DNA from 2 places in the Arthrobacter sp. CAN_C5 genome. Region 1 is predicted to be linked to the other one. Evidence: riboswitches for the same ligand, from Rfam matches in the RefSeq annotation. Region 1 holds a riboswitch; the other holds the start of a gene.
What was found. A riboswitch is a leader RNA that binds a small molecule or an ion and turns the genes downstream of it on or off. The one in region 1 is predicted to bind S-adenosylmethionine.

Region 1 (4,457 bases):
TCAGCACATAGTCACCCCGAGGGTGCGCGGAGAGTACATCGCCGAGGCGGATCTCGGCGAGGCCAGCACCGTAGAACGGTGCGGTGTCAAAGTACCTGATGCCCTGGTCCCAGGCGGCTGCGACAGTGGCCGTGGCCTCTTCCTCGGGAATGGCCCGGAACATGTTGCCCAGCGGTGCAGTGCCGAACCCGATGGGTGCCGGGAGCAAGGATGAAATGGTCACGGAGGGGTTCTCCTTCGGGAGGTGTTGGGCGTGCTGCGCAGGATTCGCACAGGATCTTCAAAGTAAGGCGCCTTCGTATTTACCCGGGGGTTACACTGGGAAAACCGGCGCGAACGTGGTGAAACGTGAAGAACAACACCACTGATTAAGCATATCGTTCGGCTGGGCGGGCCACGGGACCTTCCGCCACCCCACAGGAAGGTCTCTCATGCACTACGTCTCTTGTCGTCGACGACTGATCGCCAATCGACCCACAGAGTGTTGCCGCGCAATCAGCGGTACCCCGGCCCACAATTTGTCATGCAGAAGATAAGCGTCTTTTCGGCACTCTCGCCGTGGAAGCACCTCATCGGTCATGGATTCGCCACCGCTGGGGACTTCAGATTTCCGTTGATTCACCCGAAAGCGAATTGCACTTATGCCCGACCCCGCAAGTGATTCATCCGCCGCACTGTTTCAGGACACCCCCTCCGATCGGGAATACACCGAGTCGTCCATGGCGGGCCCCGAGGCCCGGCCATATGAGCGTGCCCTCGAGGACGTGCGTCGCGGCATTGAGGCTCAGCCCACCCCGGCGGCTGCCCAGGCCGGGCTGACGCACCTGATGCGCCACGACCCCCTCACCGGGCTGGTCAACCGAACGGGTTTCCTCTCCGAGCTGTGGGCCCTCCTCGCCGAGGATGGCACCGACCAGTCTCCCGTGGGCGTCCTGATCCTCGACATTGACCACTTCATGGCGGTCAATGAGGGACTGGGTATCGCTGCCGGCGACGAGGCACTCAGCATCGTGGCATGGCGGCTCCGGTCCACAATGAGCGACACTGCGGTTGTCGCGCGCCTCGATGGAGACGAGTTTGCCGTCGTCGATACTTTTGCTGACACGGCAGCCGCGTGTCAGGCGGCAGCCTTGCTGCTGGCGGCCCTCAACGCGCCGATGATTGTGGGCGGGTCAACGCTCGATCTTTCGGTCAGCATTGGGTTTGCGATGGCTAGTTCCAGCGATACGACCGACGGCGTGCTAGGCAGGGCCACCACCGCCGTGAACCGGGCGAAGAAGCTGGGGCGTAACCGGTTTGAAGTGGAAATCGGAAGCACCAAGGACCCGACAGATGGTCGTCTCAAGCGCCGAGGCGAACTGCGGCAGGCGATCGACGACGGCGAACTGCTCCTCCTCTTCCAGCCGCAGATCGACCTGGCCAACGGACAGATGAGCGGTTTTGAAGCGCTGGTCCGGTGGGATCACCCGGACCGGGGGTTGCTGGACCCGGGATCCTTCATCGACTTCGCCGAGGAGTCCGGGCTGATCCTGCCCCTCGGTGCCTGGGTCGTCAACGCCGCCGTGGCGCAGCAGGCGGCCTGGCACCGTTCCTCACCCGGCCGGGCACCGGTACGCATGTCAGTGAACATTTCGGCCATTCAGTTGAATGACCCCCATCTGGCGGACATCGTGACTGCAGCTCTGGAACGTCACAACGTGGCGGCGGGACTGCTCACCCTCGAGATCACCGAGACGGCGTTGACAGTCGACCCCGAAAGTGCGCTCCGGACGCTCAACGCGCTCAGCGCACTGGGCGTCAGCTTGTCCATCGATGACTTCGGGACCGGCCACTCCAGCCTGGTCTATCTGCGGCGCTTCCCAATCGATGAGCTCAAGATTGACCGGTCATTCATCGCGGGCCTTACCTCCGATACCAAGGACCACGCGATCGTGACCTCCTGCATCCAGCTCGCCCACGCGACGAACATGTCTGCGGTGGCCGAGGGCGTCGAAACGGCCGGCCAGCTGGAAGCCCTGTTGGGGCTTGGCTGCGATCTGGCGCAAGGCTACTTTTACACCCGGCCCATGACCGCGGTAGATCTGGAACCCTGGTTCGTTCCGCGTCCGGACAACCAGATCATGTCCCGGGAGCAGCTCACCGGCTAGTCGCGCCGCTGGATCACCGGCGGTCGCGATGACCGACCAGGCTATGAGGGCCTGCTGGGTGGTCATGCCGAGGAACCGGCTCGCCAGCAGTTCTCTGCCGGGCCATTTGTGACGATCCTTCGAGACCATTTTTTGACCCTGCGAATTATCTGCTTTAGCGTGAACTCAGAATCAAGAGTTCAGCCAATGGCTCCCTGGCCGGTTGAACAGCAACCCTCTCCCGTAGTGGGGTGCTTCAGGTGAAGATTCGGCCACCGGAACAAGTCCCCGGATGGCAAGTACGGCGTATCCAGGAGAGTCCCCGCAAGGGTCTCGGTGATACCGCCCGCGATCTCGAAGCGAGCCAGTATGTAACACCCGAGGAATCCCGCCCGATTGTCGCTGCAGTTTACGCAGCACCTTCACATTTTTCTTTTCTTAGTGCCGATCCAGCAGAGCTTCCGGCCGATTTCGCCTGCCCGCTGGTCCTTTTCCCAAGTAAACCGTTCAAAGGAAAACCCATGAATTCCCGCAAACTCCTGTCCCTTGCCGTAGTCCCCTTTCTGGCCCTCACCGTCGCCTGCGGTTCGTCGGAAGGCTCCGACTCCGGCAACGAAAGCATCAGCCTCGGCGTCGTCGGTGCCAGCGACCCGGAATGGGGGCTGTTGACCGAAGCCGCGGCGGAGGAGGGAATTGACCTTGAGGTCATCGACTTCGCCGAGTACACCCAGCCCAACCCCGCACTGAGCGAAAGCGAACTCGACCTCAACCAGTTCCAGCACCTGGTGTACCTGGCGCGCTACAACGTTTCCAGCGGTGCGGAGCTCGCCCCGATCGGGTCCACAGCGATCTACCCTCTGGGTCTGTACTCCACCCAGTACGGCTCGGTCGACGAGATCCCCGAGGGCTCCACCGTCGCCGTCCCCAATGACGAGAGCAACCTGGCCAGGGGCCTGCTCGTGCTCCAGTCCGCTGGACTGGTGGTGCTCGACGGCGGCGGCAGTGCCTTCTCGACCATCGACGACATTGACGAGGAGGCCTCCAAGGTCACCGTCACCACCCTCGAGGCCTCGTTGACACCCACGTCGTTGCCCGACGTCGCCGCCGCGATCATCAACAACGACTTCGTTCAGGACGCGGGGCTGAACTTCGAGGACGCCATCGCGCAGGACGATCCGACGGATCCCGCCGCCGTTGCGTACGTGAACGTGTTCGCCGCCCGTGCCGGTGAGGAGACCAACGAGACCTACCAAAAGCTGGTGAGCATCTACCAGGAAAACCAGGAGGTGCAGGACGCCGTCCAGGAGACCTCCGGTGGGACGGCCGAGTTCCTGGTGGTAACTCCCGAGGAGCTGCAGTCAACCCTCGACACTGTCGAGGAAGACACCGCCGCCCAGGGCTAGCCAGGCCCCGCCAACTCCTGCGGCCGGCCGGCGATCCCGGCTGGCCGCAGGGCTCTTCCAGCAAGGAGCACCATGCCCCTCATCTCTTTGCAGGACGTCACGAAAAGCTTCCCTCCGGGGCGGCGCGGTGACGATCCTGTGCACGCTATCGACAACGTCAGCCTAGACATTGAGGCCGGCGAGATCTACGGGATCATTGGGTACTCGGGTGCCGGCAAGAGCACCCTGGTCCGGCTGATCAACGCGCTGGAGAAGGCGACCAGCGGCACGATCATCGTCGACGGACACCAGGTCACCAACGTGCCCGACCGCCAGCTGCGCAAGCTGCGCCTCGACATTGGCATGATCTTCCAGCAGTTCAACCTGTTCAACGCGAAGACGGTCTGGAACAACGTTGCCTACCCGCTCCGCGTCGCAGGGAAGAGCCGGGAGGAAATCCAGGCGCGCGTCACCGAGCTCCTCGACTTTGTGGGGCTGGCAGACAAGGCATCGAACTACCCTGAGCAGCTCTCCGGTGGGCAGAAGCAGCGCGTCGGGATTGCCCGCGCGCTGGCCACGTCACCGAAGATTCTCCTGGCCGATGAGGCCACCTCGGCGCTGGACCCCGAGACCACCCACGAGGTGTTGCGCCTGCTGCGCCGGGTCAACGAGGAGCTGGGGATCACCATTGTGGTGATTACTCACGAGATGGATGTCATCCAGACCCTCGCCACCAAGGTGGCGGTGATGGACGGTGGCCGGATCGTCGAGCGAGGTGACGTTTTCGACGTCTTCTCCAACCCGCGTCAGGCCTCGTCGCAACGGTTCGTCTCCACGGTGGTCAGGGGCATCCCGTCACCCGACGAGGTCGCCGTGCTGCGCGAGCGGCATGCGGGTCGGATCGTCACCTTCTCCTTCCGCGACGGCGACTCGTCCCAGGCCTCGGTGT
Region 2 (4,457 bases), 1.5 Mb from region 1:
TTTGAACACGGCTGCTCCCGCCTCCAGCCGCAGGTCATCCGGGGATCCAGAATGGTGCAGGCTCGGCTCCGGCTGTAACTGGCGGTCAGTCATTGATGTGCCTCCTGGACAGTCGCTGTTTCCCCGGAAACCGGGCTCCAACCTCGAGGCCACAGCTTCAGTGCCGCCAATACCCCCAGTGTAGCCAGGCCCGCAAGAATCCCTGCCGTTGCCTCTTGCCCCAGGGTCGCCCCCAACCACCCCGCGATCGGGTAGGTCAGGATGAAACAGGCGTGCGACAGCGAGAACTGGGCGGTGAAAAGGGGGGCCCGCGACGCGCTGGTGGCAGCTCTCCTGAGTAGCCGTGCAGATGGGGTGTTGATCATAGAGGTCCCAGCACCCAGCACAGTCCACACCGCGAGCAGAAGAACCCAGGACTGCCCAGCAGCGGCAAGCACCCCGGCCAATCCCAGGCCTAGTGAGATCACACCGCCTCCCGCAATCATCAGGGTTCGATCCGTCACGCGGTCAAGAAGAGGTGGAACCGTGAGGGCGACAGCCATGGAACCTGCGCCGTAGCAGGCCAGAGCAATGGCAAGGTCGGTATTTGTTCCTTCGAACAGCTCCAATGCGTAGACAACGGTGTTCACCAGCACAAGGGCAGTCCCGCAGGCCACGACAAAATTCAGCGCCATGAGTCCACGGAGGGTCGGCTCACCAAGAAAAATTCGCGTACCGAGGGTGGTCCGGTGAAGAACCGAGGCGCGTTGTACGGTGATCTGCTGAGGGGGTAGTGGGGTGGCGACGACCATCGCGGCCGACAGGAGGAAACCCACAGCGGTGCCGACGAAAAGGAGGTGAAAGCTCATGAAAGTCAGGAGCGCCGCCGCCAGGATCGGGCTGAGTACTGACTCCAGATCATAGGCGAGGCGGGAAAGGGACAGCGCCCGGGTATAGTCGCGCTCCCGCGGTAGAAGCGTTGGAATCAACGCCTGGAACGCGGGTGTGAACGTTGCCGATGCGGACTGCAAAATGAACACCAATAGGTAGATCTGCCAGACCTGATCGACCAACGGCAACGTGAGTGCTATACCAGTGCGCATCAGATCCGCGCCGATCAGGACGGCCTTCCGGGGTACCCGTTCCACCAGTACCGCCATGACGGGTGCAACGAAAACGTAGGCCAGCATCTTAATCGTCAGAGCCGTTCCGAGCACCGTCCCGGCCCGCGCGCCCGCCAGATCATAGGCGAGTAGACCCAGGGCAACGGTGAGGAGACCCGTTCCCGCCAAGGCCACCACCTGGGCCGTGAAGAGTCGTCTGTAGGCGGTCACCCTGAGTACTTCAAGCACGAAGTGTCCTCTCGGTCAAAGGGGCGAGCCGTCCGGAACGAAACAGCTTGCATCCCCTTCAGTATATGTGCACACGTTCGCACACATAAGCACAGCGTGATCAGCGCATAAACAAATACCCGAATTATGACCCGCAATTGATGGAAGTTACTTCCTATTAATTGCTGGTCTGCGCATTGTGCATATACTGGGGACAGCTTCAAGAGACGCGGTCGTAAAGCTCCGACTGGACCGCGCACCAACCCCATGTTCGTGGGTGGTTCGGATGACGAAGCGGCCTTCGCCTCGGTAATTACCAGACCGAGCCGGCGCAGGCAAGAGCACTTCGAAAGGCGTACCTCGTGAGTTGTCCGGCTAGCCGTTCCATTTCCTGATAATTATGCGCTAACAATTCAGCGCTGATTCGACCCCCTTTATTCTTTCTCCGGGTAGTGCCTTTAGTGTGCCCCCGGACCGCACCGAGGAATAGCACATGAACAATAAAGCGCTCCATCCTGCCCACAATTCCCAGCGACCGCAGGGCAGAATAGCCATTCTCGCGTCGCTCCTCGTAGCCTCCCTGGTGAGCGGTTGCGCTGCGTCCGCCAACCCGGCTGCGAACCCGGCTGTTGACCCGGCCTCGGATCCCGTGTCTGGTGGCATCCTCGACGTGTCGATCTCGGCCGAGCCGGGTTGCCTCGACGGACACGGCATCTCAGCGACCCAGCAACAGTTCCTGGGGAGGCTGATCTACGACAATGTGGTCACCCTTGACGACGACGGCGAGATAGCTCCCTATCTCGCGGAGTCGTGGGAAATTTCCGACGACGGCAAGACGTACACCTTCCACCTCAAGGAGGGAGTCACCTTCAGCGACGGCTCCCCCTGGAACGCCGAGGTGTTTGGGCTCAATCTGGAGCACATGAGGGATCCAGCGACCAAGTCCCCCCTTGCCGCCGCCTACATAGCGCCCTACGTCGACGGCACGGTGATTGATGAGTACACGTTCGAGGCACACCTGGAGTACGCCTACACACCCTTCCTCTACACGCTGGCCCAGTCGTGGCTTGGTATGAACTCCGGCAAGGCCATCCTCGAATCCCCTGACACTCTCTGCCAAGAGCCGATCGGAACGGGCCCGTTTACCGTTGCCGACTACCGCCCTGGCCAGGGCATCAGCTATACCAAACGGGAGGGGTACGACTGGGCACCGGAGTGGCTTGAGGGTGACGGCGAGGCCTACCTTGATGGGGTGGAGGTCACCCTGGTGGGTGAGCCGGTCATCCGCCACCAGTCCCTCGTGTCCGGGCAGTATGACCTGACGGAGAACCTGGCCCCGCAGAACGCTGCCGCGGTCGACGCAAACCCGGACTTCACCTACGAGAATTTGGTGCGCACCGGCAGCCCCAACGTGCTCAGCTTCAACCTGAGCCGTGCACCCTTCAGCGACCAGGCCGTCCGCGAGGCGTTCGTGGCTGCCATCGACACGCAGGCGGTCACCCAAAGTCTCGGCTTCGGCACGTTCACACCGACCGACAGTTTCCTGTCGACGGCAAGCAAATACTACGATCCGGCGGTTGAGGGGACCCTGCACCACGACCTGGAGAAAGCGAATCAGCTCCTGGACGACGCTGGCTGGACCGGCCGCGACGACGAGGGGTTCCGGACCAGGGACGGCGAGCGCCTCGTCATCGACGTGCCCACTGTCGAGAGCACCACGCCTAACCCCCTGCTCGTCCAGCTGCAGGGTGAAGCACGGAAGGCCGGCTTCGACCTCCAGATCATCCAGTTGCCGCAAGCACAGCTGAGCGAACTGCGGTACGCCGGTGACTATGACGCGCTGGCCGGCGTGTGGCACACCAACACCACCGACGTGCTGTTCATCAGGTATCACTCCTCGGAGATCACGGGAGAGCGAATCGGTCAGAACTCCTCCTATGTGGATGACCCCACTCTCGATGACCTTCTCCTGGCGGCCCGGGCGGCCGATGACGGGCAGATCGCCGACGAAGCCTACTCGGAGGTCCAGCACCGGTTGCTGGACATTGTGCCTGGCCTGCCGCTGCACGAAAACCCCAGCCAGTTCGCCTACTCCAATGCGGTGCGGGACGTTGCCGTGGACACCTCTCACCCCGTCCCCGTCCTGACCTACGCCTGGAAGGCGGAGTAGGTGGGCATGGCACGGCGGATCCTGTTCCGGCTGGTAATCGGGCTCGGAGTCCTGTGGGGGGCGGCCACCATGACTTTCCTTGCCGTCTACCTCATCCCCGGCGACACCGCCCTCCTGATTCTTGGCGGACCCGATGCCCGCCCCACCGCAGAAACCCTCGCCCAGGTGCGCAGCGACTACCTGCTCAACGAACCCCTGATCGTGCAGTACGCCAGTTACCTGGGCAACCTGCTGCAGGGAGACCTGGGGCAGTCCTACCGCCTCCGGATCCCCGTCACCGTTGCGATCGGGCAGCAGATCGGTGCGACGGCGATGCTCGCCGCCGCGGCTGCGTTCGTCGCCCTGCCACTGACGGTGCTCGTTGCCGTGCTTTCCGCCCAGCGGTCCCCCTGGGTTCGATCAATCGTGTCCGGGATCGAGGTGGTGCTCGCCGCAACACCCACCTTCATCATCGGTTTCGTCCTGCTGATCGTCTTCTCCTTCACCCTGCGCTGGTTTCCCATCGGAGGGGATCAGGGTGTCATCGCCCTGATCCTTCCGGCGCTGACCCTGGCGTTGGCGGTGTTCGGAACGCTCTCACAGGTGCTGCGCAACGAGCTGGAAGATGTTTTGGAGCAGCCGTTCATTCTGACGGCCCGCGCACGCGGCATGCGGGACCTCCCGGTTCGTATGCTGCACGCGCTCCGGCACGCCGCCATCCCTGTGATGACCCTGTCGGGGTTCGTTGTTGCCTCCCTCTTCGGCGGGTCGGTGATTGTCGAGACCCTGTTCAGCCGGCAGGGAATCGGCGCCCTGACCCTCGCCTCTGTCTACAACAAGGACCTGCCGGTGATCATCGGCATCGTTCTCCTGTCGGCAGCCGTCTACGTGGTGGTCAACCTGGCGGTCGACCTCCTTTACACGCTCATCGACCCGAAAGTGGTGACCTCTTGAGCATCCTCTCCCAGACAGCGCGACGCCCCGGGCTGCTCCTTGCC

Region 2: it holds a riboswitch for S-adenosylmethionine, as region 1 does, so the genes downstream of both, H4V95_RS09240 (ABC transporter substrate-binding protein) here and H4V95_RS02095 (MetQ/NlpA family ABC transporter substrate-binding protein) in region 1, are expected to answer to the same signal.

The regions. Positions count from the first base shown of each region.
Region 1 covers NZ_JAGGMZ010000001.1:427,403-431,859, forward strand. Annotated here, with positions in the region: gene H4V95_RS02085 (aldo/keto reductase) at 1-223, opposite strand, end outside; gene H4V95_RS02090 (bifunctional diguanylate cyclase/phosphodiesterase) at 642-2,147, shown strand; SAM riboswitch class IV at 2,317-2,434, shown strand; gene H4V95_RS02095 (MetQ/NlpA family ABC transporter substrate-binding protein) at 2,648-3,529, shown strand; gene H4V95_RS02100 (methionine ABC transporter ATP-binding protein) at 3,602-4,457, shown strand, end outside.
Region 2 covers NZ_JAGGMZ010000001.1:1,955,340-1,959,796, forward strand. Annotated here, with positions in the region: gene H4V95_RS09230 (metalloregulator ArsR/SmtB family transcription factor) at 1-93, opposite strand, end outside; gene H4V95_RS09235 (MFS transporter) at 90-1,331, opposite strand; SAM riboswitch class IV at 1,529-1,658, shown strand; gene H4V95_RS09240 (ABC transporter substrate-binding protein) at 1,804-3,480, shown strand; gene H4V95_RS09245 (ABC transporter permease) at 3,487-4,413, shown strand; gene H4V95_RS09250 (ABC transporter permease) at 4,410-4,457, shown strand, end outside.